Regions from separate parts of the Oceanobacillus luteolus genome, predicted to be linked through region 2. Evidence: riboswitches for the same ligand, from Rfam matches in the RefSeq annotation. Region 2 holds a riboswitch; each other region holds the start of a gene.
What was found. A riboswitch is a leader RNA that binds a small molecule or an ion and turns the genes downstream of it on or off. The one in region 2 is predicted to bind thiamine pyrophosphate.
Positions count from the first base shown of each region.

Region 1 (7,878 bases), on a different contig from region 2:
TTCCGCTTTCTAGCAGCTTTTGTATGCATGTTTATACAGTAACTGCAACCATTAATTTGTGATACCCACAATTTGATAAGTTCGATTAGTAATTTATCTATTCCCGTTTTCTTCGTGTACTTCTCCATCTCCAGCATGTTTTCCAATGCTTTAGGTGCAACTTTAAAATAATTGATCCGATTATCCATGTTCATCAAGCCGGCACCTTTCACCAATCCCTTATTGACGAGACCACTCATTTTACTACCCCATTTCCGTTTTTGATTCTCAACTCTCCCTTAACAATATATTCTTTCTCTGTGGTCTATTCTCCTTTTTCCTTTATCAATAAATGAAACAAGCTACCATTAGTATCATGGTAGCTTATTTTAGGACTTATAAGATTTTTTCTAAATTTTTTCTCCTGTTTCCTTGTTAAGGACGCTTTGTATACTGTATGTAAAACTTGTCTTTATTCACTACCAACTGAATTCCTTCCCATTCTGATGCAAGTAGTCTTTGTTGCATTTCAATATCATCCATGGGAATGAATTTATTCTCTTCTCTTTCGAGTTCATCCTCTTTCAGTAAATCTTTTATAAAAACATAGCGCAATTTTTCTCCATAGACCTTTTCCAAAGCTTTAATTTTCATTCTTTGGTTAAATTTATCCTTTAAACTCGGAATATTAAAGGGGGCTACTGTACAACAAACGTATTGAAAATCTAGCTGAGAATTTTCCAGTTCATTCATGATGAGGTGAGCTAATTGCTGCTGCATCCTGTTTCCGCGATACTCAGGATGGACGAGAGAAACTTCCTGATAAATCACTTTTGGTAATTCCTCTTGTGTTAATCCTGCAAATCTACCTAAATGATGATCATCAATTGGCGGAATTAATAGTGCACGGATCGCAAAAAGCTTGTTTTCCACAAATGCACCAATCATCAAACCGTTTCCTTCAAGGATGTTACGGAATTCATCTTGTGATAGTTTTTCTAAACTTGCTTTATCCTCCAACTGCTCCATCACAGTATCTTGAAGTAATAAGATGTCAGAGATATATTTTGTAGACAAACGCTTTACAACAAAATCTTTATGTTTAGTTTTCAAGTGGCCGCTGTATAGTATAGTCACTAGTTTCACCTCGAATATAGTATTATGTCATTATTTCATACTACTATATTCTATTTCAAGAACTAAAAAGCAAAACGAGTGGCCATTCGTTTTGCTTTTTAGTTTTATAGGTTGTGTACAGCTTCTTTAATCTGATCAGAATGAGATATGGCAGTAACAACAGCCAAACCATCAGCGCCTGCATCCAATACCGTATCAGCATTCTCCGGCTTTATACCACCGATCGCTACGATTGGTAATTCAGGATGCAATTTCCGGATGTCTTGCAACCAAGCAAGTCCAGCAGGCTTCTTTCCAGGCTTCGTTTGTGTGGCGTAAATTGGGCCTGCCCCCACATAATCGACCAAGTCGATTCGACTTTTCTTCACTTCATCGACGCTGGTGACAGAGAGTCCAATAATTTTATCTGGAAATTGCTCTCTTACTTTTTCCACAGGTGCGTCTCCTTGGCCAACGTGAATTCCATCAGCATCCAAGGTTTCCGCTAAATCGACCTTATCATTTATAATGAAAAGAACTCCATGATCTTTACATATTTTTCTCAGTTTTCTTCCCAACTCGACTTCCGCTTCGCCACTGAGTGAATTTGGCCCCTTTTCCCGATATTGGAATGTGGTGATACCAGCTTGGATTGCCTCTAGTAATGTCTCTTCTGGATCACGGATACAATCTTGGCTTCCCATCACAAAGTATTTTCTTAGTTTAGCTGTTAATGGATTCATGTTGTTTTTCTCCTTTTAGTATTGCTGCATCCATAGAAAGTGCATCAAGAAATGTAGCCATAAATGTTCCCGGTCCTTTTACATGGTCCTGGGCAACTGCATATTCTGCGGCCAAGCCATAAAACTCAACAGCCGTCAGTAACTGCTCCTCAATGGAGTCATCCGTAGATAAACAACTACACATAATCGAACCAAGCAAACATCCGCCTCCTGTTACAAGTGTTAGATAATGATGACCGGTATCATTGGTAAAAATACGTTCACCGACACAAATGACATCGGTTTTACCAGACACGACTACAGCTGTATCATATTTCTCAGCAACAAGTTTTGCTGCATCCTCAATATTTCCATCCCCGACTGAATCAACACCTTTCACTTTCCAGTCCATTCCCGCAAGATGGGCGATTTCACCAGCATTACCCTTGATGACAGTCGGTTTCACTTCAGCCAGTATCCTGTCTACAGCTTGGGAACGGAAAGGAGTTGCGGCATTCCCAACCGGATCAACAAGGACTGGAATACCTTTTTCATTTCCTGCTTTCCCGGCAGCTATCATTGCTGGAATATCTTCTGCGGCTACTGTACCGATATTTATATAAACCGCATCGGCATTCTTGGCCATATCCGCAGCTTCATCGATTGATTTAGCCATCACTGGACTTGCTCCAAAAGCAAGGGTACCATTCGCAACAAAATTCATTGTCGGGGCATTCGTTAAATGATGAATTAACGGTATATTTTCTCGCACTTTTTGAATGATTTTTTCGTTCATGATATTTCCATCTCCTTTTTTATCCTTGGTGCCCAGTGGTTCGTTGGACCGCTTCCCTCTCCAATATCCAAGGAATGTTCGATTGCCTGTGTTATGTATGTTTTTGCATATTCAATCGCCTGTAAAATTGGATAATCTTTTGCTAAATAAGCTGTAATAGCTGCCGATAGCGTACATCCTGTTCCGTGCGTGTTTTTCGTGTAAATTCGTTTACTCGTAAAGCGATGGAAGCTTTCCCCGTCATAAAACACGTCGACAGCTTTCTCTTTATCAATAATATGACCTCCCTTAACGAGAGCAGATTTTGCACCAAACTTTTTCACAATCATTCGAGCCGCATTTTCCATATCGTTAAGATTACGAATCGTGAGCCCGGTGATTGTCTCTGCCTCTGGAACATTTGGTGTCACTACAGTTGTTAACGGCAGTAAGTGGGCTTTCAAATAGTCTTGCGCCTCCTCAGCAATCAGCGGATCGCCACTCGTTGCGACCATTACTGGATCCATTACAAAAGGTGCATCAATCTTTGCTGCATGTTTTGCGACCGTCTCCATGACCTCAACACTTGCCAACATGCCAGTTTTAAAAGCATGTACTGGGATATCATTTGTGATAGATTCAATTTGCTGATTGATGAAGTCAATCGGTGCATGATGCACTCCCTGAACACCAGTTGTATTTTGAGCGGTAAGTGACGTGATCACCGACATACCATAGGTTTGCAACTCCTGAAATGTTTTCAAATCCGCCTGTATCCCTGCCCCGCCACTTGGGTCTGACCCCGCTATTGTTAATGCACATGAAATATTCGTCATGATTCTGCCTCCATCCTTTTTGTCTTTACTTTTCAAATAAAAAATGCCAGGTCCAAATTAATGAACCTGACAATCGAAAGTCTAGTATAAGGCAAACACATTCCAGACTACTTCCCTCCGCTGGCATCACCCAGATCAGGTTCAAAAGAGTTGGAAAGCATACCGGCTTTCCTCTCAGCCCCCATTATAGGGCACCCCTAGTAGTAATTATTGTATTATTTTATTGTATTCAATTAATAGGATGCCAGATTGGTTGGAGAGTGTCAAGGAAATGACCATAGAGTAATATTAAGAACGTAATAGTATGTCTGGTATGTGTATTTTTTTATAAAAGAATATAACTAGAGTCGGGTTAAGTGCATGTAGTGATTGTCTCTACTACTCATTCATGTCCTTAGAATCGAGTTAAGTGCACGAAGAGATTGTCTCTACTATTCTTTCATGTCCTTAGAATCGGTTTAAGAGCATGAAGGAATTGTCTCCACCACTCATTCATGTCCTTAGAATCGGAATAAGGACATGAAGAGATTATCCCTGCCACTCATTCATGTTCTTAGAACCGGGATAAGGACATGAAGAGATTACCCCTGCCACTCATTCATGTTCTTAGAATCGGGATAAGGACATGAAAAGATTATCCCTGCCACTCATTCATGTTCTTAGAACCGGAATAAGTGCACGAAGAGAATGACCCCAAACTCATTCATGTCTTTAGAATCGAAATAAGGACATGAAGAGAGTGACCCCAAACTCATTCATGTCCTTAGAAAAAATAGCATCAGAAAAGCTATGCCTTATTAGAGTCTATATAATAGGTCCATCTTCCAGTTCCGACAGCTTTGTAATGTTGTGATAAAATTCTACGTATTGTCCGAAAACCTACAATTTGGCACCAATCATGTATCTGAACTGTGGTTATTCTCTTATCGGGAAATAAAATCTTAAATTCATCTACAGCTCTTAAAACCGCACCTGTAACATTTTCTTGATGACCGCAAGCATCACAAATGCACTTTCGTTTAACAATGTGGACAAACAGTCTTCTACAGTTTGCACAGGTAATTCCCTTATTCAAATCTTGATATTCAAAATTAGGGAGTTGTTGGTAGCGTGAATTGTCATTACTTAAGCTAATTAATCTTTTGACAAGTCTTCCGTCATTTTCACTTAACCTTTGGTTTTCATTGCCAATTGAATCAAGATACTTTTTTATTTGATTGGGGAATATGATCGGTTTATCAATTGGTGCTTGATATAGGATAAAACTAGGATGGATAAATACGAGAAAAGAAGAAATTGACTTGTTGGAGCCAATACTCCGGAGCAGTTGCCGAAGAAGAGATTCAGTTCTGCTTAACTGATGCGGGGTTAACGACTTCAAAACGTGGTTTCTTATAAAACTTTTCACCTTCAAAATAATACTCTCCATTATAGTTCTTCACTTCAAACAAATAGATTTTAGACGCTGTCACAATTAAACTATCAATTTGAAAAGTCGTCTGTTTTGACTCAAAAAGCAAATCATATAAAACGAGGCCATTCCCCTCTGATTGTTCGATAAGTTTGGAGAATTGCATTTCACCTTCATAACCTTTTTTTAGATTATCATAAAAATGATTTTCCCGTGTTGTTAATTCTTTTCTATCTTTCAGCAATTCAAAGAGCACTAATTCTCTAGATTTTTTACAGCGTTTAATAACTCTCATTTTTCACCCCCCTCTTTATTAAAGCTGTCCAACTTATTATATCATAAATCTCAATATTCTTTCATTTTCACAGACCAAAAAGCTGCCTCCATCCAAGCGACGAAGGCAGCTGTCAATTTTCATTTATTTACTGTAAAGCCTGATCCAAATCCTCAATAAGATCTTCTACATCTTCTAAACCTACTGAAATTCGAATCAAGCCATCCTCTATTCCCAATTCAAGTCTTCGTTCTCTTGGAATCGAAGCGTGTGTCATTTTTGCCGGTAAGGAAATGAGGCTTTCAACGGCTCCTAGGCTCTCAGCTAGAGAGAAGTAGCGAACTTTATTTAATACGTCTAATGCCTTTTCTTCACTCTCCACGGTGAAGGAAACCATTCCCCCAAACCCGCCAGATTGTTTAGCATGGATATCACGATTCGGGTGCTCTGGTAATCCTGGGTAATACACCTTGCCGACCTTCGGATGATCCACTAGATATTCAACAATCTTCTGGGTATTGCTTTCGATTTCTTCCATACGAATTCCTAATGTCCGGATTCCGCGAACCAACAACCAGCTGTCATTTGGAGCCAATACCCCACCAGAAGCATTCTGGATAAAGTGGATTTCTTCTCCAAGCTTTTCATCGTCCACGACGACAAGTCCTGCTACAAGGTCACTATGCCCCCCTAAATATTTCGTAGCGCTATGAACGACAATGTTAGCTCCCAGATCAATCGGGTTTTGCCAGTATGGTGTATTGAATGTATTATCAGCAATCAGCAATACGTTTTTCTCTTTCGCAATGTTTGCTAATTCCTTGATGTCGGTAATCTTCAGCAATGGATTAGTCGGTGTTTCGATGAAAATAGCTTTTGTTTCTTCGCGGATCCCTTCTCTCACCTTGTCCAAATCACTTGAATCAACAAAGTCTACATCAATATTTCGACGGTTTAAGATTTTTGTCATGTAACGGAACGTCCCGCCATAGACATCATCAGTCAATAGGATATGATCTCCCGCTTGGAATAAATCCATTACTGCCGCAATTGCCGCCATTCCAGAAGCAAAAGCAAATCCACGTTTTCCTTTTTCTAAGTCTGCTATCAACGTTTCTACGGCGTCTCGTGTCGGATTACCTGTTCTGGCATATTCATAAGTAAAATTACCAACACCGTTTTGTTTGAACGTACTTGCCTGGTAAATCGGTGGCGACATGGCACCAACGTTTTTATCGATATCCGCTCCACCATGTATTAATCTTGTTTTCTTTCTCATCCTATTCCACTCCTTTGTATATTCCTGTGCTTAAGTATCGTTCACTGCTATCAGGGAATATAGTGACAATATTTGTTCCCGGTGGTGCATTTTTGGCTTCTTGTAATGCAGCCTCCAATGCAGCTCCAGAAGAACTTCCGACAAGCAATCCTTCTGCTTTTGCTATTTCTGCTGTTCTAGTAAATGCCTGTTCATCGGAAATCGTATAAATTTCATCGAACAAATCGGTATCAACGAATCTTGGGATAAACTCCATTCCGATTCCTTCTGTTTTATGGGGACCAGGTTTGCCGCCATTTAAAATGCTACCCTCAGGTTCTACAATGACTGTTTTGACTTGTTGTTTGTTTTCTTTTAGATAGCGGGCTGTACCAGTAAACGTCCCCCCTGAACCAGCTCCTGCAATAAAGACATCAACTTTTCCATCAAGATCATCCAATAATTCAGGTCCTAAGCTGTTGTAATACGTATTTGGATTATGTTCATTATGAAATTGATTAGGTAAAAAAGCATCGGGAATTTCTTCAGCCAGCTCTTTGGCCTTTTTAATAGCGTGTTCCATTCCGAGCTCTGTTGGTGTATTCACCACTTTTGCTCCAAGTGCCCGCATTAAAGTCTGTTTCTCCACACTGAATTTTTCAGGGGTGACGAATATTGCCTGCAATTCATATTGAATTGCTGCAAGCGCTAATCCGATTCCGGTATTCCCTGCTGTCGGCTCAATAATGGTGCTTCCTGGCTGCAGTTTTCCCTCCTCGATTGCTTGTTCAACGAGATAAAAACCTAATCTATCTTTAATGCTGCCCCCAATACTTAAAAACTCTAACTTTGCAAAAAGTCTTACTTGTTCTGGCAATTCATAGCAAGTAATTTCATACATTGGTGTATGCCCAACTAATTGGTTTAACTTTTGTTTTATTCTCATGCTTTCCCCACCTGTCTTCCTTACCTTCTATACTTTAATCAACTAATCTAGCTTCCATGATCCAAACAAAATCATTCATCTGTTCAAAGCTTGATGTAAAGCCATTGTTTTCCAATATTTGTTTCATTTTGGGGATGGTCGTATAAAACTCCGTATTCAAATCCTCAGCCAAACGGTGATAATTATTGTTTTTTGCCTGAAGATAAATTGCTTCCCTTGCCGCATCATTTTCAAAAATGGTATCACCAAAAACGATTTTGCCACCATTATTAAGGATTTCTCGATAGTGACGGATCGCTTGTTCTTTCTCTTCATCTGTCAAATGATGAAACGCATAACTGCTGACAATTGAGTCGATTTTCTTTTCCTGAGAAGGGAAGGAAAGGAAATTCCCTTTTTGAATGATAGCATCAGGCAGTTTGTATTGTGCGATTTTCCGCATATTTGTAGAAGGCTCTATTCCAACGACTTCCAATCCATTATCTATAAGCTTTTTTGTCAAGTTCCCTGTCCCCACTCCAAATTCGACAACAAAACCATGTGAGCGTTGAACGATTGCAT
Region 1 covers NZ_JBHUDE010000116.1:636-8,513, forward strand. Annotated here, with positions in the region: gene ACFSBH_RS13130 (carboxymuconolactone decarboxylase family protein) at 1-188, opposite strand, end outside; gene ACFSBH_RS13135 (GNAT family N-acetyltransferase) at 415-1,116, opposite strand; gene thiE (thiamine phosphate synthase) at 1,221-1,838, opposite strand; gene thiM (hydroxyethylthiazole kinase) at 1,819-2,613, opposite strand; gene thiD (bifunctional hydroxymethylpyrimidine kinase/phosphomethylpyrimidine kinase) at 2,610-3,428, opposite strand; TPP riboswitch at 3,524-3,637, opposite strand; gene ACFSBH_RS13155 (hypothetical protein) at 4,216-4,809, opposite strand; gene ACFSBH_RS13160 (nuclease-related domain-containing protein) at 4,772-5,134, opposite strand; gene ACFSBH_RS13165 (bifunctional cystathionine gamma-lyase/homocysteine desulfhydrase) at 5,262-6,392, opposite strand; gene ACFSBH_RS13170 (PLP-dependent cysteine synthase family protein) at 6,394-7,317, opposite strand; gene ACFSBH_RS13175 (class I SAM-dependent DNA methyltransferase) at 7,352-7,878, opposite strand, start outside.
Region 1: linked by a shared signal. The riboswitch ahead of thiD (bifunctional hydroxymethylpyrimidine kinase/phosphomethylpyrimidine kinase) and the one ahead of ACFSBH_RS11030 (Ykof family thiamine-binding protein) in region 2 are both predicted to bind thiamine pyrophosphate.

Region 2 (12,002 bases):
ATACGAGCATTGAATTGTTTGGCCATAAATATCAGCATCCATTCTTATTAGCACCGGTTGGTATGTTGAAGATCACCCACGAGGACGGGGAGATTGCCGTTGCGAAAGCTGCTGCCAAACATCATGTTCCGTTTATACAAAGCACCACCTCCAGTTACTCCATTGAGGATGTAACCGAAGCTTCTGGGACAAGTCCAAAATGGTTTCAACTATACTGGTCGAATAATGAAAACATATCTTACAGTATGGTGAAACGTGCGGAAAAAGCAGGTTACCAAGCGATTGTTTTAACGATTGATACGTTTATGTTTGGTTGGCGTGAAGAAGATATGCGAAATCACTTTTCTCCGTTAAGAGAAGGGTATGGAACAGGAAATTATCTAACAGATGATGTATTTTTAGCAACGTTACCTAACGTCGACAAAGAGTCTGTTGTTCAAGGAATTCTAGAAAATATTTACCATCCGACGCTCAACTGGAAACATGTTGCTGAACTGAGGAAATGGACCGACCTTCCTATTCTATTAAAAGGTATTTTACATCCGGAAGATGCCCGTCGAGCAATTGAAAGTGGAGCGGATGGTATTGTCGTCTCCAACCATGGAGGCCGTCAATTGGATGGAGCCGTTTCTAGTATTGATATCCTTCCGAGCATTACTGAGGTAGTGGATGGAAAGATTCCTGTCTTACTTGATAGCGGGATTCGCCGTGGATCAGATGTTGTCAAAGCACTTGCACTTGGAGCGGATGCAATATTACTAGGAAGACCTTTTGTATATGGACTAGCGATCGACGGACAAAAAGGTGTAGAAAAAGTAATTGAAAACTTCATTCAGGAAACAAAAGTATCTCTAGCGCTATCTGGAGCTATCAAAGTGAAGGATGCTCGCGATATATATATTGTAAAGCGATAAGTGAAAGAGGGAAGGTGGATGCATCATGATGAAACAAGCGCTGGAAGGTATGAAAGTAGTGGACCTCTCTCAAGTATTGGCAGGACCATATTGCACCATGGTATTAGGTGACATGGGAGCCGATGTCATTAAAGTGGAGAAATATCCGATTGGTGATGACACACGTTCTATGGGACCCTATATCGATGAGGAAAGCTATATGTATATGATGGTGAACCGGAATAAACGAGGCGTCTGTCTTAACCTTAAAGAAGAAGCTGGTTTACGTGTATTATATGATCTGGTCAAAGATGCAGATGTTTTTGTAGAGAACTACCGTCCTGGTACAACGAAAAAACTGGGAATCGATTATGACACATTAAAAGAAATCAACCCGAATTTGATCTACTGTTCCATTTCTGGTTACGGGCAAACAGGTCCCTATAGTAAAAAAGGTGGCTTTGACATCATGGCCCAAGGGCTTTCCGGAATGATTGATATGACGGGTGATAAAGAAGGAAAGCCAGCGAAAGTCGGAATTGCAATACATGACATTGCTGCAGCGCAAACTGCGATTCAATCCATCCTTTCAGCTTATATCCACCGCCTTAAAGGTGGAGAAGGCCAGTACATTGACATATCACTTGTTGATGCTGGGCTCGCTTGGACGGTGTGGGAAGCTGCTGCTTACTTCGGTAAAGGTGAAGTTCCGAAGCGAAATGGAACAGCGCACCGTGTTTCAGCACCATATCAAGGTTTTAAAACGAAAGATGGATTTATCCTGATTGGAGCAGGTAACCAGAAACTTTGGGAGAAACTATGTCTTTATGTCTTAAAGAAACCGGAATGGATAAAGGACCAACGTTTCCTGACAAACAGCATACGGGCAGAAAATGTCGCAGAACTGGAAGCTGAAATGGAACAAGTCCTCACAAAGGAATCCAGTGACTATTGGCTGCAACTATTAGATCAATACGGAATTCCGTCTGGACCAATTTTGTCCTATGATGAAGCGTTGAATAATGAACAGATTCAATCACGCGATATGATCTTGGAATACGAACATCCCGTTGGCGGCTTGATGAAGACTCTCGGATTCCCTGCTAAGTTTTCTGAGACACCAGGAAAACTAACGAAGCCGGCACCACTACTTGGACAGCATAATAAAGAAGTGTTGACAGAGCTTGGATATGCGGTTGAAGAGGTGGAAAGGTTCGTTGATGAGGGTGTGCTTCACGGTAGAAATGATTTAGTGGATGCAACCGGACGTTAGGTTGCTGTCGAAATGTTGAATGTAAAGTTTTCTCAAAAAGACGGTAAGGAGAATTCAAAATGACAACAGCAATTGTTAAAGGTGCACCTGGTCACTACAGAATTGGGGAAGGCGTCTTAAAAGAATTGGATGTGCTCCTTTCCGAATTAGACGTAAAGAAGATAGCGATTATTAGTGGTAGGAAAGCATGGGCTGAGGCTTCTCCGTATTTACCAGAAACGCTTTCTAACCATTCCAATATTACATTTGTCGATGGGCCTTGTACTTTAGAAGTGGTTGCAGAACTGTCCAAGAAATATGAAGCGGAAGCAGTAGATGCTGTCATTGGTATTGGTGGTGGAACAACATTAGATATTGCTAAGGCTACTGCTGTTGAAGCCCGAATCAAGTCGGTGCTCATTCCAACTATTGCAGCTACTTGTGCAGCATGGACTCCGCTAAGTGTCTTTTATCATGTGGATGGCACCCATTCCCATTATACGGAATTTCCTGTAGCGAATACGCTTGTACTTATTGAACCAGAAATCATTGCTCAAGCACCATTGAAATATTTGAAAGCAGGAATTGGGGATACGCTGGCAAAGTACTACGAAGCTGATGCTTTAGTCAGAGCTTTTTATAGGGATAAGGAACATCCTGTCTGGCTGCAGATATCCCAGTTTACGGCAACGCAGTGTAGAGATGTTTTACTGGACGATGGAAAGGATGCCCTCGAAGCAGTTTCAAAAAATGAGGTTACAGATGCACTCGTTCGTGTAATTGAAACGATTATTATGGCTGGCGGTATGGTCGGTGGATTTGGTGAAAAGGCAGGCAGGATTGCCGGTGCACATTCGATCCATAATGGCTTGACCGAGGCCCCAGATGTGAAGGGGATATTACATGGAGAGATTGTATCTTATGGTGTATTAGTTCAACTTGCTTTGGAAGGTAAAGAGGAAGAGCTACATAAGCTGCTTGCATTTTATGAGGAATGGGAATTTCCTACTTCATTGAAGCATTTATCGATTGATCCAGAAGATGAAGAACTTCTAGGGCGGATCATTAAAAAGATACTGTTACCTCAAGAATCGATTCATTTAATGGAAGAAGAAATTAACGAGGATAAGCTTTTATCTGCAATTCATTCAGTGGAAGCAAAAAATAAAATAAACAATTAGAAAGAAGGATAAAACATGAAGAAGTTATTATTAACAGCAATTCTAGCAAGTATTGTAGCATTATTGGCTGCATGTGGCGGGTCGGATGAAGCGGAAGAAGGTCTTTTAGAAGATGGAAAGCTTAAAGTTGGAGTGACAGCAGGTCCTCATGAAGAAATCTTAGAAAAAGTATCTGAGCTTGCAGAAGAAGAAGGACTAGAAATTGAAATTGTTTCTTTTAGTGACTATGTCATGCCGAATGTCAGCTTGTCTGAAGGTGAGCTTGATTTAAACAGTTTCCAAACTGAGCCGTTTTTCGACCATATGAATGAAGAACGTGATTTAGGATTAATTAAAGTGGCGGATACCGTTACATTCCCAATGGGTATTTACTCAGAGAAAATAACAGATCTTTCCGAGCTTGAAGACGGTGCACAAATCGCACTGCCAGGTGACCCGACAAACAGTGGCCGTGCTTTACTATTATTTGAACAAGCTGGTTTAATCAAATTGGAAGAAGGACTTGGCGTTAATGCTACAGTAAATGATATTGTAGAGAACCCAAACAACTATGAATTTATTGAACTGGATTCCGCACAAATTCCACGTCAATTAGGTGAAGTGGATATCGCTGCAATCAACTCGAACTTTGCAATGGATTCAGGACTTAGCCCTAAAGATGACTCCATCTTTATTGAGCAAGATTCTACATTTGTAAACTTGATCGCTGTTCGTGAAGAGAATAAAGATGATGAAGCATTAAAACAATTTATCGAAATCTACCAATCTGATGAAGTGAAAACATTCGTTGAAGAAAGCTTCTCAGGTTCTGTTGTTCCTGGTTGGTAAGATAGAATATACAAAGAGGCTGGCATGATGTTGCCAGCCTTTTTGTTATCAGGGGTGGCGGAATTTCAAGAGAAAAGTAATGCTTTGAAGCTAGGATGGTAACCAATCCTGTGGTTATGGTGCGAATTACGGCTGAGATGGTGTGCTTTTTTGCAAGAGGCGTGTGAATTCGAACGGGGTAGGTGCGTATTTATGCCGTTGGCGTGTGAATTTGAACGTGGTTGGTGCGTATTTATGGGGGTAGCGTGCGAATTTGAACGAGAATGGTGCGAATTCCTGCATATGGGGTGCGAATTTATTTATGACCAAAAGATATAGGGACCTGTGTTTTACTGGATTGCGGATCACCATACGCTGGAACAGAGATGAAGTAATAGTAAAACCTCCTCAATAATTTAGATTGCATGAAACAGTATATCTAATTATTGAGGAGGTTTTCTTATGATTTATTTATCTCTGAATTATGGAGCGGGTAATCTAGTTAATATGGACGAGAAAATCACATGGTCTATCAGTTAAATCTTCACACAAATCTGCTCAAAGCAAAGGGAGTTATATCCAAATCAGTATCTTTATCTATCATCATCTGACTCAGAATCTCTCCGATAACACTTCCGAATTTGAATCCGTGACCTGAGAATCCACTTGCTACGAAGATATTGCTGTAGTTTGGTAGTCTATCGATGATGAAATCTCCATCAGGCGTCATATTATATGTACATACCTTGCCTATATTATGTGGTCCTAAAGATGAAAAGTGTTTCTCGGCAAAATCAGTTACATCGCTTTGATCTGCAGGATGTTGCCCGAACTTATCCAGAGATTTTAAAGGATCTACTGGCATTCCGCCATCATGCCTTCCAATTTTAAATCCGGATTTCTCGATACTTGGAAAGCCGTAGTATGTCTGATTCCCGTCGTCAAAAGTCCATGCAGGAAAAACTGCAGCGTTGTAAATTTCTTCATTCGTTTGAAACCAGGAAAACGTCTTTCGAAGCGGTGTTAATGGGAGTTCTAATCCTAACAGTGATAATACATGATTCGTTCCTTTGCCTGCTGTAATTAATAATTGATTTCCATTTATTTTCTTTCCATCAAGGCGAACCTCTACTTTAGAATCATTCACAATCATTTTCTCGATTTTCGCGTTGCTCAACAATATTGCGCCATATTTTAAAGAGAGTTCTCGATAAGCTCGTATGGCTTCTTCACTTAATAGTACACCAGAGGTCTTTTCAAAACAGCCTACTAAATTCTTTTCCAGTTTAAATCCGGGCCATCTGTTATTTACTTCTTCAGCTGACAAAACTTCCACTGGTAGGTTAAAAGTATCTGCAGTTGTGATGACGTTTTTCAAAAAAGCAGAATCTTTTGTTCCGATATTTAACACACCGGTATTATAGAAAATTTTTCTATCAACTTCTTGTTCTAATTCCCCCCATAATTCACTCGCACGCAGAGCCATAGAAACATAATGCGATCCTTCCCCGTATGCATGCCTGATAATCCGAGTTTCTCCATGGTTTGATCCTTCCGTGTGCGGTGGATCATAGGCATCAATGAGGGCAACCCGCTTTCCTCTTTTCGATAAAAAATACCCCGCTGCCATTCCAGCAGTGCCAGCACCAACTATCACTACATCAAAGTCCATGTATTTTACCTCCCAATCATCAGTTTAAAAAGATAAAAGAAAACCACCCTACGCCGTCACAAGCAAAAAGGTGGTCCTCAACATAATAACTAAATTTTGACAACCCCTGCCCTGACGGTAGAGGTTGCAGAGAGAAGTGTTGATGCACTTCTCTCTTTGTCTATATCCATTGTACAGTATTTCATTTCTTATTTCCATTGGGCACGAATCAGTGAAAGCAGCGTGATAATGCCGTTATTTACTTAACCAAGCTGATAGGAAATCAAATAAGATATCGTAAATCCAATCAACATGATAATCGAAAATATGAAGTCCTGCTTTTGTATAGAGAATTGTCGATAGAAACTTCGACTTTTATCCCCAGTGAATCCTTTCGATTCCATTGCCATGGCAGTTCGCTCCGCTTTGCGTATCGCGCTGGCAAGGAGGGGAATCAGGTAACGCTTGTAATTTTGCCATTTCTCCCGCATTGTCTTTGCTTGATTTACGCCACGGATACGATGGGCATCGTGGATGATCATTAACTCATCCTTCAGCATCGGTAAGAACCGGTAGCCAGCAAGAACGCCGTAAGCAATCCTTGGTGGCAGCTTTAATTGCTGCATCATGCTAAGGATAAAGTGGACGATGTTCGTGGTGAACACAAACATAAGCGATAGGGCGGCAACATTCAGTACACGCAGTGAGAGTGCGAGCGCTGTAAGTACGGATTCCTTTGGTAAACTCGTGCCGAATAAGCTAATCGTATCGCTCGGATTATTTGGTGTATCCGCAAAGGCAATTGATGTCCAAAGCATGCCAAGCGCAAAGATGATAAACGGCGTAAAATAAAGAAGATACTTTTTCAAACTCACACCACCAAAAAGGAATGTGACAACAAAAGTCCAAATTAAGAATAAGAGTGGTGTAACCGGTTCGAAAATCGTTGCAAGAAATATAATGAACACGATGATCGTCACTGCCTTATAGCTTGGATTAAGTCGTTGTAAGAACATCGTTTACTTCCTCTTCATATATATTTTTTAATTGGACGGCGACTGGTAGGGTAAGCTGCCAAGCTTCCAATTTTTCTGGATCACTCTTCCATAATTCGCTTGGTGAACAGTCCTCAACGACTCTACCGTCCTTCATGATAATGACTCGAGTCGCATAGTCATGGATCAGATCCATATCATGTGTGATCATGATAAGTGTCGCACCGGTCTGATGCTTTTTGTGTAATAGTTTCATAAGCTCTTGATTAGAGTGAGCATCTTGACCAAAGGTCGGCTCATCGAGCAGGAGCAGGGACTGATTGTCAATAAGCATCGTGGCAACGCTCAGTCTGCGCTTTTGCCCTTGGCTAAGTGTAAATGGATGTGCATGTTTCAACTTCAGCAGCCCGCAAGTATCAAGAATTTCTTCCACTTTTTCTTGAACTTGGCTCGGTCGCATATCTTTCCACTGAAGACTGAAGGCGACTTCATCATAAACCGTGTTTGTAATGAATTGGTGCTCCGGATTTTGAAAAACATAGCCAATTTCTTGTCGCAGCATGGATTCCTTCCATTGTTTGATTGGTTTTCCATGAACCAATAGATTTCCAGTGGTTGGTTGCCTTAGTCCCGCAAGCATTCTGGAGAGCGAGGTTTTTCCACTTCCATTGGCTCCTACGATTGCAACAAACTCACCTTGATGGAAAGTAAGTGAAATATTATGGAGAATTTCATGCTTGTTGACCGTCCATGAGATATCTTTCGCTTCCAGCAGGGGAACAGTATTGCTTTCAGTTTTAATAGGCTGATCGATTTCTCTATCTGCCAACAAAACAGGATTTCTTCGATACTCCTCCACCGTTAAAGGAGGCTCCTGTAGATAAGGATGTTCACGTAATATGTGCTCTGTTACCCTTGGAATCCAAATCCCTTCCTCTTTTAATTGCTGCCCTTTTTCCTTAATGACCTCACGTATCGATCCGTCGTGAAAAATCTCACCATGCTGATTAAGTAAAATTACGCGCTCCGTAATCTCTGTCCACCCATCGAGCTTATGTTCAATGACGATTAATCCGAAGTTCAGATTGTTTTTCAAATCTTTAAGGGTGGAGATGAAATCCCTAGTTGCAATCGGGTCCAGATTTGCTGTCGGTTCGTCGAGTATGATAAGCTCCGGCTTCAGTGCAAGGATACAAGCAAGTGCCAGTTTTTGCTTTTGCCCGCCGGAAAGGGTGGCTATGTCTGTTTTTTTATAAGGCAGCATATTCACGAGTGCTAGTGCAGAATCAATTTTTTCTTCCATCTCCTGATGGGCTATTCCGATGTTTTCCAAACCGAATGCCACTTCATCTTCCACGGTCATCATACAAAACTGTGTTTCTGGATCTTGGAAGACGACGCTGACTGCTTGGCTTCTTTCACCAGGTTTCGTTTCCCTGTTTTCGACGCCATGTACAAATACATTTCCACTCATTTCTCCGTCCAGCTCTCTTGGGAAAAGGCCATTCAAGCAGGAGGTTAGGGTGCTTTTTCCGCTTCCGCTTGGCCCTAAGAGCAGCACGCTTTCCCCCCGATTCAGCTTGAAGTTGAGTGAAGAGAGGACATTCTGTTTTTCCATCTCGTAGCGTAACGATAGATTCTCGACCTGCAGTAATGGCTTCATGCAGCATCTTTCCTCTGTTGTTTACCTAAGGCAAAGCTGGATAGAGCGCCTGTCCTTGCAAGCCCTTCACTGAGTGCTTTTCCTAGGAGACCGGCAATGAGTGCTCCACTGATTAAGCGAACGACAAACATGGCGATGACGTATTCGGTGGCAAGTGCAGCATATCCACTCATAAAGTAACCGTATATAAAGCTTGTTACGGATGAGCCCATTCCGGCTGCTATCAATACCCAGGTCGAGTAATTTTTCCAGCGTGTAGCGGCAAAAACAGCTTCGGCTCCAATCCCTTGCACCATTCCTGTAACAATGAGCATCGGCCCGACCGCATTGCCAAGAAGTACTTCAATCATAGCGGCAATGGTTTCTGATAAAAATGCTGCACCTGGCTTTTGCAAGATGTAGGCTGCAATAATCGAAACGATGAACCAAATGCCGAAAATAAAGTCATACCCGATAGGTCCCATAAAGCCAACTAGCAAACTACCAAGTGGTAAAAAGGCAAGATAGACGACTCCAAAGACGACAGCAAGTGCTGCCATCACCACGATTTCTTTAAAACGCCAGTTATTCATCTGCACCGTTTCCTTTGTGGGACGGACTGTTCGCTGAGATGGAGACAGTCATCACGGTGTGACTCGATCCGCGTTCAACTGTGGCAGTGAACACTTGCTCCAATCCACGGAAAATATCACTGGCATCACCATCTAATCGAGTGGAATAATGGGCGGGAGAGACGTTCACATATTCCTTCATTGCTTCAATTTGGTCATAAATAACATCCATATAATTCCCGCCCCCAAGTGGGTAAAGGGAAAACTTCGCTGCCACATATTGTTCGATATCTTTTATAGACTCTGTATTTAATGGGGCATCATCGGTTTCCATATATGCTTCTCCTTGTGAATCTCCTGGGCAGCCGAGTGAGTAGGTTGCTTGGAATGCCACATGTTCACCTGTACTTGCTGCATGGAGAAAGATTGCCTTCGTCACGTCGAAAATATGGACAAGCTTTCCTCTAACTGTCGTCGTCACATCGTCGGTTTTCACATAGACCTTTGATGTATCTGTCTTTTCTAAAGCATCTTTAATGATGGAGATGAAAGAATCACTCATTGGATGGATGGAAAAGCTTGCTCCTGCGATATCGCTCTTTGTACATGCTTGGTTTTGATTTGTCATTGAAAATTCCTCCCCGAAAGTATTTTTGACAATAAAAAAACTGCGTTCCCTGTGGGGGAATGCAGTCTACATGTATGTATCACTCAAAGTTTAATAGATTGCTCTAAAAAACATCGTTTCAGTAAAACATTTCGACCGCACTTCCCCACGCTGGTATTATCCAGATCGGGTGCAAAGGGTCAGAACTCACTTGTTCTTCTCAGCCGCTTTTTGGCTCCCCTAGTGCTAACGCATATTGAGTTTTCTACATGTACCATACCATGGCTGGAAAAGAATGTAAAGGGGATATGCTTGTTGATGTAAATCGTAAAAGTATCTGGAGTCTGTGGATAGGAATGTGGTTTGTATTACGCTATGATGATTGTAAAAACCCTGCTCTGGAGCGAGCGGTCTTAAGTTTAACCGGCAGGGATTATATTTTTATATACTTCTCTGTTCCGTAGGTAATGGCATTGTTTTGTTTGCGTTCCGAATTCTTTTGATATCCAATCGTATCCATAGTGAAAGTGCTAAAGCAATGACGAACAATAAGCTAAAGATGACCATGGTCAGATTATAACTTTTCGTTGAATCATAAATCAGCGATAAGATGAGTGGGCCTGCCAGACCAGCCATTGCCCAGGCGGTGAGGATGTATCCGTGGATAGCGCCCAGTTGCTTCGTTCCAAACAAATCTCCAATGTACGCGGGAATCGAAGCGAATCCTCCTCCATAACAGGAAAGAATAGCAAACAATAAAACTTGGAAAACGATCGGATTCGTTGCGAAAGGCAACATAAAGAATGCGGCAACTTGGATGACGAAAAATACGGTGTATACATTTGGCCGTCCGATATAATCACTTAACGATGCCCAGCCCAACCTGCCAGCTCCATTAAACACACCCATGATGCCAACCATCGTAGCTGCGGCAATCGCAGTCATCCCTGTGATTTCCTGTGCCATTGGTGAGGCGACGGCAAGAATGGCAATGCCACACGTAATATTGATGAACAGCATGAACCAAAGAAACCAAAATCGACGTGTTTTAACGGCTTCATTTGCTGTCAATTGTGATAGATCCGGTTTAATCTTTTGCTTAGAAGCTTCATTTTCCTTAAATCCTTTTGGCAACCATCCCTTAGGTGGAGGAGCTAAATAGAGGGAGGAAAGGTTCATGACAGTAAAGTAAATCGCCCCTAATATGAAAAAGGTAGAAGGAATATTAATCGCTTCAATTAAGGCTGCTGCAAGGGGACCGGAAATCATTGCGGCAAATCCAAATCCCATAATAGCTAGTCCAGTAGCAAGTCCCCTGCGATCCGGAAACCACTTCACAAGTGTAGAAACCGGAGCGATATATCCAATTCCGAGCCCGATGCCACCAATGACACCGTAAAATAAGTATAATAACATTAAGGATTCGGTTAATGTTGCAAGGCCTGAACCAGCAACCCCAACGCTAAAAAACAAAGCAGAAAGCATCCCTGATTTTCTTGGACCATGCTTCTCTACAAACTTCCCCATAAAAGCAGCGGACATCCCTAAAAAGAAAATGGCAATACTGAACGCTGTCGATACCTGTGCTGTTTCCCAGCCGTACTGATCAACCATGGGATTTGTAAAAACACTCCATGCATAAGCAGAACCAATGGAAAGATGAATCCCTAAAGCAGAAGCAGCAATCAACCATCTGTTCTTAACCTTTTCCATGAGGTAACCTCCTTTTTTTATGTATATAAAATATTTTATCTATTTAGTATATTACTTCTAAAATATACAATAAATTGTAAGTGGTTTCAAATTTATTTAATTATTAATAACTTTAATGATACTTGAATAACCTATTGGAAATTCTATCTCTACATTTTCTCTGTGCACATCATCAATACAACAAGCGTGTTTTAATTAAAATTACAGAAGGAATCATATGGGAAGCGGCTAGGCACCGAACTCGAATTATTTAGCTATCTGTCATACAATTTAAGTAGGTAACAATGGATGGAAGAAAATATTTTACTAAACTGAATATAATAAATATCAAAAATGGGGTGTCGTTTTGACTCATTTAGAAAGTGGAATTATACCAGCACTTCGGGATATCAAACACTTTGAAAAAATGCTGAAAAGCAAACATGAAACAGTTATCTTGTTGGAAACCCGTGTTTCACAGCTGGCTGATTTGGTAGCTTATGCTAAAAAACATGCTAAAACAGTGTATGTACATGCTGATCTTGTACAAGGACTGAAATCAGATGATTACGGAATTGAATTTCTGATTCGCAATGTGAAGGCGGATGGGATCATTTCTACAAGGACAAGCGCTATTTCCTTTGCCAAGAAAAACAATGTGACAGGAATCCTGCGTTTATTTGCTTTGGACAGTCATGCACTTGATCATA
Region 2 covers NZ_JBHUDE010000048.1:899-12,900, reverse strand. Annotated here, with positions in the region: gene ACFSBH_RS11070 (alpha-hydroxy-acid oxidizing protein) at 1-914, shown strand, start outside; gene ACFSBH_RS11065 (CaiB/BaiF CoA transferase family protein) at 940-2,166, shown strand; gene ACFSBH_RS11060 (iron-containing alcohol dehydrogenase family protein) at 2,226-3,326, shown strand; gene ACFSBH_RS11055 (MetQ/NlpA family ABC transporter substrate-binding protein) at 3,342-4,154, shown strand; gene solA (N-methyl-L-tryptophan oxidase) at 4,678-5,805, opposite strand; gene ACFSBH_RS11045 (energy-coupling factor transporter transmembrane component T family protein) at 6,048-6,800, opposite strand; gene ACFSBH_RS11040 (ABC transporter ATP-binding protein) at 6,781-8,442, opposite strand; gene ACFSBH_RS11035 (ECF transporter S component) at 8,439-9,014, opposite strand; gene ACFSBH_RS11030 (Ykof family thiamine-binding protein) at 9,007-9,621, opposite strand; TPP riboswitch at 9,747-9,852, opposite strand; gene ACFSBH_RS11025 (L-lactate MFS transporter) at 10,042-11,313, opposite strand; gene ACFSBH_RS11020 (glycerol-3-phosphate responsive antiterminator) at 11,660-12,002, shown strand, end outside.

Region 3 (12,002 bases), on a different contig from region 2:
GCTTTTCCGATTTGCTGCCTGTGTATGCGAATACAAGGAAGTGGTCGGCTACATCACAGAGCGAAATCCATGTCTTTTGTCCGTTTAAAATGTATTGATCACCACTTTTGACTGCAGTCGTTTCCATCGAAGCAACGTCTGAGCCTGCTCCAGGTTCAGTAAGACCAAATGCACCAATCTTTTCACCCTTAGCTTGAGGTACGAGGTATTTTTGCTTTTGTTCCTCAGTACCCCATTGTAGTAACGTCATACTATTTAAGCCGGTATGAACGGATACAGCCGTGCGGAATGCTGTATCTCCTCGCTCCAGCTCTTCACATACAATGGCAAGTGAATTATAATCCATGCCACTACCGCCATATTCCTCTGGGATGCATACTCCCATTAAGCCTAAATCTGCTAATTTATCAAACAGGCTTGGTTCAAATTTCCCTTCGCGGTCCCACTCCGCGATATACGGCATAATTTCCTTATCGGTAAAATCCCTTACTGCTTTACGTAGCATTTTTTGTTCCTCTGAGAATTCGAAGTTCATTTGTTCATCTCTCCTTGGTTTATTGTTTTATTCTCCATTTAACTTCTTCATTATGTTCACCGGCCTCCGGTGGGGGATGTCGGTATGTTACCGGTGTCCGCGCTAACTTTAATGGACTGCCAATCATGTTGACTCGTCCGGCGGTGGAATGATCCATACTGATAAACATCTCACGTGCTTGAAGTTGTGGATCGTGTACCACTTCTTCTACATTCTGGATCGGTCCGGATGGAATATTATGTTCACTACATTTTTTCAGCCAATATGCGGACGTGTTTTCTAAAAATGCCTCCTGTAGTATGGGAACCAGCTGTTGCCGGTGTTTAACTCTTTCCGGATTTGTTGCATACCTCTCATCTATAGCCAGTTCAGTTCTTCCTAGAATATTACATAGAGCCTTGTACTGATTGTCATTACCTACTGCAATGACAATCTCTCCGTCTGCCGTTTTAAACGTCTGATAAGGAACGATATTTGCATGACGATTACCAAGAGCTTGGGGAATTTGACCTGACATCAGATAGCTGCTGCCAATATTGACTAGGGAGCTTACTGCACTGTCATATAGGGATATATCCAATTTTTGTCCTTTACCAGATTGCGTTCTCTCGTGAAGAGCGGCTTGGATGCCAATACAGGCATATAAGCCAGTCAAAACATCGGTAATGGCGACTCCAAGTTTTTGTGGACCTGAGTTTTCATCGCCAGTTATACTCATTAATCCACTCATTGCTTGTATGATAAAATCATAGCCTGGCATATTTTTATATGGCCCGGTTTCACCAAATCCCGTGATGGAGCAATAAACGAGTCCTGGATTAATGTTAGCCAAAGTATTATAATCAAGCCCAAATTTTTTCATCGTACCAGTTTTGAAATTATTGATTATAACGTCACTTTCCTTAACAAGCTCTTTAATAAATGCAATTCCTTCATCTGTTTTCAAGTCAACGGTTATACTTTTCTTATTGCGGTTCGCACTCAGGTAATAGGCACTGACTTCATTTTGAAAGGGGGGACCCCATTTACGTGTATCATCACTGCCGCCTGGAGCCTCAACTTTCAATACTTCAGCACCAAGATCTCCAAGGATCATCGTGCAATATGGACCGGCAAGCACACGGGACAAATCAAGGATTTTAATATGTGATAAAGCTGAAGCCAAAATTTTTACCTCCTTTCGTAGGGATGAAAAAAAGCCAGCTCAAATGAGATACAGTGTTGTCTGTACATTCATTTGAACTGGCTTCTGACTGTTGGACCAATCCTTGCAGGGATAGGGAACAGTTTAGGCAGTTAATTTATTATTGTAGTAAAGAATCATGTGGTGTAGACGTGGAGTCGTCTTGACATGATTTCTAACTATTATTATAGTATATTCTTAATTATTTGTATAGACTTATTATTATACGTTTGTGTTCTTATGCAATTCGATCGATTTCCTTCTTTAGATGTGCATCGGCACTTTCTTTACCGTATTTTCTCATTGAATAGTTATAAAATATTGTTCCAATTAAAAACCAGACTCCGATTATAATCCATTCTGGCACCCCTAAAGCGGAAGGCATCCCCGGTAAATAGAGAGTGGCAATAGCAAATGCTGAAATGGTCGCAATCCAACCAAGCAGTGTGCCGCCTCGAAGTTTAAATGGACGCTCCATATCGGGTGCTTTTTTACGCAAGATGACAAAGGAAAGTGCCACCATAGACCAACCAATCACGAGTCCGATGCCTCCTGCATCCACGAACCAAACAAGAGCTGGACGTCCAAGTAATGGAGCAAATGTTGATAAAATGGCGATCAATAGGATAGCGTTATGTGGTGTCCGATACTTCGGATGCAGTTTCCCTAGAAATTTCGGCAACATACCTGCTTTAGCCATGGCGTAGATTGCTCTGCTTCCACCAACATAAAAACCTAACCAACTTGTCAAAATACCTCCAATTCCACCCAATACAAGAATGTTTGCCATCAGTTGACTACCGCCAAAGGCTTTCCCCATCGCATCTGCAGTCGCTAAATTTGTTGTAGCTAATTCAGAAGGTGTCATGACACGTGATACACCAAATATGATAGCTACATACCATATCACTGCCAAAACAACAGAGAAAATTAATAACTGTCCAATACGTTTTTTAGGTAAATTGATTTCTTCGGCTGCTTGAGGGATAACGTCAAAACCGACAAACATGAAGGGGGTCATGACAACGACGGTCAAAAGTCCGGCAAACCCTTTTTCAAAGAATGGTTGCATGTTTTCTGTTGTACCAGAAATACCACTCCCTGTTATTAATAAAATTCCTGCAATAATAATCAATAATGTTAAAACCATGTTGATAAAAGAAGTAAGCTTAATCCCGCGATAGTTTACCCAAGCAATTAGAATGGAGCCAATTATTCCTGTACTTGCCCAAGTAATCGTTACATCCCATCCCTGAATCGTATACAAATATCCTTGGCTGAAGTTTGGAATTAAATATTCAAACACTGTTGGTAAGGCCACAGCTTCGAATGCAACTACCGATATATAGCCAAAAACAATTGCCCACGTTGTGATAAAAGACATGACTCTGCCCATTGCTTTATAGGTATAGACGAGTTCACCGCCAACAAGCGGCATGGCCGAAGCCAATTCTGCATAGGTGAGGCCAACAAATACAACCATTATTCCACCAATAACAAATGCTAGGATCGCCCCCAATGATCCAGCCTGATTAATCCAAATCCCGGTCGTTACAACCCATCCCCAACCGATCATTGCACCAAAAGCGAGCGCTAGGACATCTTTGTTACCTAGCAGTTTAAGTAATTGTTGATCCGAATTCATTACACGTCCCCCTTACTGGAATCCATGGTGAAATGCTTCACCAAAATCGCAGGTTATTTTAAAGTTGCTGACAGTCCGTTTCTAACTTCTTTGATGGCATCGTGCAGTTTTTCGGTCATTGTTTCAATTTGCTTCTTGTTAATGATTAAAGGAGGGGAGAAGCAAATGATATCTGTATCTTCATACGTTACAGCACGGCAAATGACTCCTCTTTGATGCAATGCTTCAATTACTTTTGGTGCTACTTGTAAATCTCTGGAAAATCTTTTGTTTAAAGCAGGGTCTTCCACAAGCTCCACTGCTCCGAGTAGGCCGATAGCACGAACATCACCAACAATGTCCAAGTCTTCTTTCAGCTTGTTAAAACCTTCGAGCATTACTTCTCCCATTGCTCTCGAATTCTCCACCAGCTCTTCCTCTTCTAAAATTTCAATGTTTTTCAGTCCAACAGCAGCTGCAGTCGGGTGACCACTATACGTGTATCCATGGAATAATGTTCCGGAAGACTTATCCTTCAGTACATCATGGATTTGATCAGATACAATCACTCCTCCAAGTTGGATGTAGCCACTTGAAACACCTTTTGCAAAAGAAATCACGTCAGGCGTGACACCATAGTTTTCAATACCAAACCATTTTCCAGTTCGTCCAAATCCAGTGATGACTTCATCGGCAATAAATAATATTCCATAGTCATCACAGAGATTGCGCACTTCTTGAAAATAGTCCTTCGGCGGGATAAGTACTCCACCAGCTCCTTGAATTGGCTCAGCGATAAAAGCTGCAACTGTTTCAGGTCCCTCACTTTCAATGACTGATCGAAGGGATTGGATCGCTTTTACTGTTCCATTTCCATATGGATTATCGGCGTGGTAAATATCAACCATCATTTTACCTGCCATGCTCCAAAATTCAGGGATACCTGTAGCACTTGTTGATGCAGCTGCCACCCCATGATAAGCACGATTAAGTCCAATGATTTTTCTCTTTTCTGGCTTGTCTTGAATTCTCCAGTAATGCCTTGCTAGTTTGATCGCAGTATCATTGGACTCTGAACCACCAGAAGTAAAAAACACAGCATTTAACCCTTTAGGAGCAATGGAACTGATTTTTTCAGCTAATAATATAGCAGGCTCATTACTAAACGTAGAAAAAGTGGAACTGAATGCTAATTTTTTCATTTGTTCTGCAGCTGCTTCGACTAACTCTTCTCTTCCGTGGCCAACATTGACATTCCAAAGTGATGACATGGCATCAATGTAAACGTTGTCATTTTTGTCAGTTAAATAAATTCCTTCGCCTTTTTTAATAATAGCTTTCGGTCCATTAGCTTGTTGTTGCTGTATCGATGAAGTGGGATGGATAAAATGTTTCTTGTCTAGTTCAATCAGTTTTTCTAACTCCATAGTGATACCTCCTTTTAATATAAAAAACCAGTAATATAGGTGGAAGCATAGCGTTTTTCTGTGCCATACATCCACGCAATATCACTGGTTTTATCTAATGGAATGCTCTGTTTGTACAACAGAGTCAATTAGAATAAGCAGCTATTATAGTTTTATTATTTATAATTTAACGAAAATTAGTACGGATGTCAAGAGGAAATAATATCAGTTCAACTTTGTTTTTGGTTTTTAGTACCTTATGCTGAAAAATCTCCATAGTTGACATACTCACTACATTTGGTAAGCTTATCACGAATCTAATAAGCTTTAAAACTACTAGGGGTGCCTACAATGCGGGCTGAGAGGAAAGGCTATTCTTTCCGACTCTTATCGACCTGATCTGGTTAGTACCAGCGGAGGGAAGTAGTGAGGTAAATTCTCATACTTTTTTCTGCCGTCAGGTCCTATGGATCTGGCTTTTTTATTTCTTTGGTTCCCTATAAAGTGGAGGTGAAAGGATGAATAAAACACGTTTGATCACTACCATGGCAGTTTTTATTGCGATTGGCACAATCAGCGCGCAATTGATTTGGTTCCCGGCAGGAGTGGCAAGAGCGTATCCAGTGCAGCATGCCATCAATGTCATGGCGGCTGTTGCATTGGGGCCGGGCCCGGCTGTTGTCATTGCGTTTATGATCAGTTTATTACGCAATATGCTCGGACTTGGAACATTCCTGGCGTTTCCAGGTGCAATGGTTGGGGCGTTCTTGGCTGGAGTACTTTATAAAAAAACGGAGAAGAGGTCACTTGCTGCTGTAGGTGAAGGTATCGGAAGCGGCATAATTGGCGCATTGTTTGCGGTTCCGTTTGCCCATGTTTTTATGGGTTCTTCTGTTGGTGCATTTGCTTTTATCCCAGCTTTTCTAGTCAGTAGTGTATCCGGTGCTATGCTTGGGTTACTTGTTGTTACGAAACTGTATAACCGGAGTATGGCTCGAAGTAATGGAAGACTTTAATAACAGATTAGAAAAACATATTGCTGATCTAGTTATAAAGTAGGTTAAGGAAACGTCAACTTTTTAGTTGGTGTTCTTTATCCATTTCATGTAAGTGAAAGTCTTAAATAAAGACAAATAAACTTTGCATCGATATACTTCTCAAAATACAGAACATTCTACGTTTAAAATATACCTTGATATCCACCGAATTATCCCGATAAAAGATATAGGGCAAAAGACCGGGTTGTTAATTGGAAAACAATCAAACTTAAAATATATCGCAATTGAGGTGGATATCTTTGGATTTAACGACGATAATCGGATTGCTAATTGGTTTACTTGCAATTGGATTAGGGATGATATTAAAAGGTGTGAGCTTATCAGCCTTATTCAATCTGGCGGCTATCCTTGTAATTATTCTCGGAACAGTAGCATCAGTAATGATAGCTTTCCCTGCAAGCACGATTCGAAAAGTCCCGTCATTTTTTCGGATATTATTTACAGAACAGAAATTGGACAACAAAGCATTGATTCAACAATTTGGTGAGTGGGCTGATCTGACAAGGAAAGAAGGTTTGCTCGCATTGGAAAGAGAAATAGAATCCATCAATGACCCTTACATATCCAGTGGGATTCAAATGATGGTGGATGGACAGGAAACAGAGTACATAAAAGATGTTCTGATAAAGAAAATAGAAGCAATGGAAGAAAGGCATGAGGAAGGGGCAGGCGTGTTTACGCAAGCTGGTACATATGCTCCAACATTAGGGGTACTAGGTGCAGTAGTAGGACTTATTGCGGCATTAGCTGATATGTCTGATACAGATGCTTTGGGATATGCGATTTCTTCTGCATTCATTGCGACGTTGTTGGGGATTTTTACGGGGTATGTGTTATGGCATCCCTTTGCGAACAAATTACGGGAGAAGTCTAAAAAGGAAGTACAACAAAAAGAGTTGATTATAGAAGGTATCGTTTCGTTGGCTTATGGTCATTCCCGTTCCATGATGGTGGAGAAACTGAACGCTTTCCTTTCTGAGAAGGAAGCGGGCGAGTTGAAACAGGAGAATTCATATGAGTAGGAGAAAAAAGAAAAAGCGGACGGAAATTAGTGAATCCTGGCTACTTCCTTATTCTGATATGCTCACGCTTCTACTCGCACTATTTATCATTTTGTTTGCCGCCAGTGAAGTGGATTCCCAAAAATATGAGAAGCTGGCACAAGTATTTCGTGGTGAGTTCTCGCTAGGTGGTGCTGGAATACTGGAAGAGGAGTTACCTAGAAAGACACCGGTGAACGATAATGAATCCGATGAAAAACCTATTCCAAAAGAACATTCTGATGAAAGCGAGGTTCCTGATGAAGGGACTTCTGATCGATCACCATTGGAGCAAATGAAAGAGAGCATCGACACCTATATCGAGGAGCATGAGTTGGAAGAAAAATTCCAAACAGCACTCTCAGAGGAAGGCTTGAAGCTGACTATTGTCGACGATGTGTTTTTCGATAAAGGCAGTTCCGAAGTAAAAGAGCATGCAAAGCAGACAGCGGAAGAGGTTGCAGAGCTTCTTTACTTCGATCCGCCGCATGAAGTCATTGTTAGTGGACATACGGATGATATTCCGATCTCGAACAGCTCATATGCTTCGAACTGGGAGCTTAGTGTCGCTAGGGCCGTCAATTTCATGAAGCTTATGCTTGAAAATGAAAAACTGGATCCGACGATGTTTAGTGCGAAAGGATATGGAGAGTATAAACCAGCTGTTCCAAATTCAACGGAAGAAAACCGTCAGAAGAATAGACGGGTTGAGATACTAATCACTCTAAATAAAAAATAAGCGGATTGTAGAAATTATGTTTCTTATAACACCACCTCGAGGTTTCAGTATCCTAGAGGTGGTGTTTTATTGTTGATATTGAACTTTTATTTATAGTCGATATTCAAATATCCGAAAGCCCATAGAGGGAACTTCAATCTGTTCCATTTCAAACGGTACTCTATGATAAGCAGCTTCACTATCTTTTCCTATGAGCAGTTCACTGCAAGAAGACTTTTGAAAATCAGGTAGATGTGCAGCTTGTTTTTTCGAGCTATTATTGATGGCAAAAAGGATCTTTCGGTTATGGCTTTGTTTTTGGTAAATTAACGTATTGGATTGATTATCAAAAGCTAAAATCTTGAAAGTACCGTCATTACCAAAAGCAGGAACGTTTTTACGCAGTTCAATCAAGTTTTTAACAAATGTAAATAATTCTTTGTTTTGTTTCGTCTCGTCCCAAATCATACATGCTCGGCAACCTGGATCCTGACCACCAGACATCCCAATCTCGTCTCCATAATAAATACATGGCGTTCCGATAAAAGATAGTTGGAATAGATAGAGAAGTTTCACCCTATCGATGTCCCCATCTGCTAGTGTCAGAATACGTGGTGTGTCGTGGCTGTCCAGTAAATTAAATTGCACTTCATTTACATTAGCTGGGTACATATGAAGTACTTTGGTTATAGAATTTGCAAAGTCTTCGGCTGTCATTTCACGCTTAGCGAAAAAATCGATGGCACTATTTGTAAAGGGATAGTTCATCACTGCGTCAAATTGGTCGCCACGAAGCCAAGGCATCGAGTCATGCCAAATCTCTCCTAAAATATAAGCATCTGGCTTCACAGCCTTTACTTCTTTTCTGAAATCTCTCCAAAACTGATGGTCGACTTCATTCGCAACATCGAGGCGCCAGCCGTCAATATCAAATTCTTCCACCCAATAGCGTGCAACTTTTAACAGATAGGCTTTTACCTCAGTATTTTCTGTATTCAGTTTAGGCATCGAACCAACGAAACCGAAAGTATCATAATTTGGTATCGGCTCTGGTTTTACAGGGTAGTCCCGAAGGTGAAACCAATCTGTATAAGCTGACTTCTCCTGATTTTTCAACACATCTTGAAAAGGTGGGAAATAATAGCCGCTATGATTAAACACCGCATCAAGCATAACACGTATTCCACGTTTATGGCATTCTTTTACAAGCCGGCGAAACGTCTCTTTATCACCAAATTGTGGGTCGATTTGCATATAATCGATGGTGTCATATTTATGATTCGAATATGCTTTGAAAATTGGAGTGAAGTATATGCCGTTAACTCCCAATTCAACGAGATGATCCAAATGATCGATAACACCTTGGAAATCCCCGCCGAAAAAGTTGGTTGGTGTAGGTGCTGTTGAGCCCCAAGGCAGCGTGCCTTCAGGATTTATGGAAGGGTCTCCATTTGCGAATCGCTCCGGGAAAATCTGATACCATACCGTTTCCTTTACCCAGCTTGGAGCTTGAAAGACATCAACCTGATTCATATACGGGAAACAGAAATAATGAGATATATCCTCAGGTGCGGCAGAATAAATACCACTCTCCGTGTAATAACATGTTTCATTTGCATCCATACAACGAAAGGCATACCGTATTCGGCGGAATTTCGGTTTTACAGCGACGAACCAATAATCATGCAAAGCCGATGATCCTGTCTTTATCATTTCTACTGTTTTAGTCATCCACTTTCCATCAGCCCAATCATAAGGGTCCCCAAATATAAGTCCAACAGAATCCATATCATTCTTTTTCGTTTGCAACATAATGTGTAATGTTTCTTTGTCATATGCATATGCAAAGTTATCTTTTGGACGGTGATAGATTGCTTCTTTTAACAATGAAGATACCTCCTATATTATTCAAACGTTTGCACGTATCTGTGCATTTGATTAGATAGAGTTATATTTCTAGTTCCTGATAAATCATCGATGTTATTTAATAGTTTAACACTAATTTGATAGGTTTGTAACCGTCATTATAGATAGTAGGTAAGAAAATGTTATGAAAAAACGAAAATATGATTGCGCTTTCAGTAAAGGTGTGTATAATTTAAAGTACAATGATTGTGCAAACGATTGCCTAATGTTGCATGCGTCATTGAGATATCAAAACTTTGGGGAGGTCAATGAAATGAGTAAATGGTTACGTTATGCTTTTGCTTTATTGTTGATTGTTGGGTTACTTGCAGCATGCGGTCCAGACGACGCAGAGCCGACTGATGGAGATACCAGTGGAGAGGGCGCATCAGAAGGGGACATGCCGGAGAAGCCTGAATCATTAACGCTTTGGATGAATGCAGAAGAGAAGCAACAAACGGCGATGGAGGAAATTACAAATAAATATACTGAAGAAACAGGAATAGAAGTTGAGCTTGTCCCAGTGGACATGTTGGAACAAGTTGAAAAATTAGATGTGGAAGGTCCAGCTGGTAATGGTCCAGATATCATTTTCCAACCGCATGATAGAATTGGAGATTTAGCACTTCGTGGATTAGTTGACCCCGTTGATTTGGGTGAAGCAGAATCCGAATATACAGATATTGCAAAAGAAGCTGTTACATTTGACGGTGATTATTGGGGATTCCCAGCTGTCATGGAAACATATGCGATGTATTATAACAAATCTTTAGTTGAAACAGAACCCGAAAAGATGGAAGAGATCATGTCCCTCGCAGCTGACTTTACAGATGCATCACAAGATAAATATGGTTTCTTGATGGAAGCTGCTAATCTATATTTCGTCTACCCATTTTTCTCCGGATATGGAGCATACGTCTTTGCAAATGACGGAGAAAACTACGATATTACCGATATTGGGCTTGCGAATGAAGGTGCAAAGCAGGGTGGAGATTTAGTCAAGACATGGTTTGATGAAGGTTACATTCCACAAGATTTAACACCGGATATTATGAATGGATTATTTAAAGAAGGAAAAGTAGCGACGGTAATTAATGGACCTTGGATGGCTCGTGAATATGCTGAAGCATTAGGTGATGATCTCGGTGTTGTTCCATTACCAGTCCTTGATAATGGAGAGCGTCCTAAATCCTTTGTTGGAGTAAAATCTTACATGCTATCATACTACTCTGAGAATAAAGAATGGGCACAGGATCTAATGAAATACATTACAAATGCAGAGAACTCGATGATTTATTATGAAGTGGCAGGTGAAATGCCTCCAAGACATGATGCAATTGAAAATCCAGTCATTGCCGATGATGAAATTTATTCCGCATTTGCAGAGCAAACAAACTATGGTGAGCCGATGCCGAATGTACCGGCAATGCAGCAAGTCTGGACTCCATTCAATGATGCTTTAAGCTTTATCTCTAAAGGGGAGCCGGTGGACGAAGTACTAGATGAGGCTGTCCAATCCATAAATGACAATATTGAAGCATCTGGTGCGAACCAGTAAAGTACATGGATCTGGTATATGGGGGCTCTTTGCTCCCATATACTATTTTCGAGAAATGCTGCTGTCTTTAAGCTACTCGTTTTAGGAGGGAAATAGAAATGACGAATAATCAAGCGGAGAAGAAAACTGGGCTAAGCGCACCTCGAAATATTGCTACGTTATTATCCGTCTTGGTTCCAGGATTAGGCCAACTATATAATAGAAGATTATTAAAGGGATTCATACTGCTGATCGTTTCAATCTCTTTCTTGGTTACTACTTGGGACTATATAGATATCGGGATTTGGGGTTTATTTACTCTTGGAACCATACCTCGTGAACATCATTCCATTCAATTATTATTGCAAGGTCTCATTTCATTGATAGTCCTTTTCTTTGGGATATGTATTTATGCATACAATATTTTAGATGCACGAAAAGATGCAAAAACTAGAGAAGAAGGAAAACCTATTCCCACTTTGTTAGAAGGGATTTCTAACTTTTATGATCGTGGTTTTCCATACTTTTTGATTTTGCCTGGTTTGGTAATGCTTCTTTTCATCGTTGTACTGCCACTATTATTTATGCTTGCATTAGCATTTACTGATTATAATCAGTATAATTCTCCACCTAGGAACCTATTGAGTTGGGTAGGGTTTGCTAATTTTACAGATCTCATTAATATCGATATATGGAAGAATACATTCTTAAGTGTATTTACTTGGACGATTGTTTGGACAGTCGTTGCAACGACATTACAAATCATTCTCGGCTTTTTCTTAGCTTTACTCGTTAATGATAAGCGAATTAAATTTAAGCGAACAATTCGAACCGTACTTATTTTACCTTGGGCTGTGCCTGCATTCGTTTCTATCTTAATTTTTTCAGCACTTTTCAATCCCACATTTGGTGCGATCAACCGAGATATACTAAGTCATTTTGAAATAATGATACCTTGGCTGTCCGATCCATTTTGGGCAAAGATTGCATTAATCA
Region 3 covers NZ_JBHUDE010000162.1:4,228-16,229, reverse strand. Annotated here, with positions in the region: gene ACFSBH_RS19035 (acyl-CoA dehydrogenase family protein) at 1-535, opposite strand, end outside; gene ACFSBH_RS19030 (CaiB/BaiF CoA transferase family protein) at 555-1,700, opposite strand; gene ACFSBH_RS19025 (APC family permease) at 1,957-3,363, opposite strand; gene ACFSBH_RS19020 (aminotransferase family protein) at 3,417-4,769, opposite strand; TPP riboswitch at 5,077-5,187, shown strand; gene thiW (energy coupling factor transporter S component ThiW) at 5,267-5,764, shown strand; gene motA (flagellar motor stator protein MotA) at 6,046-6,828, shown strand; gene motB (flagellar motor protein MotB) at 6,821-7,585, shown strand; gene ACFSBH_RS19000 (glycoside hydrolase family 13 protein) at 7,676-9,451, opposite strand; gene ACFSBH_RS18995 (sugar ABC transporter substrate-binding protein) at 9,744-11,027, shown strand; gene ACFSBH_RS18990 (sugar ABC transporter permease) at 11,126-12,002, shown strand, end outside.
Region 3: linked by a shared signal. The riboswitch ahead of thiW (energy coupling factor transporter S component ThiW) and the one ahead of ACFSBH_RS11030 (Ykof family thiamine-binding protein) in region 2 are both predicted to bind thiamine pyrophosphate.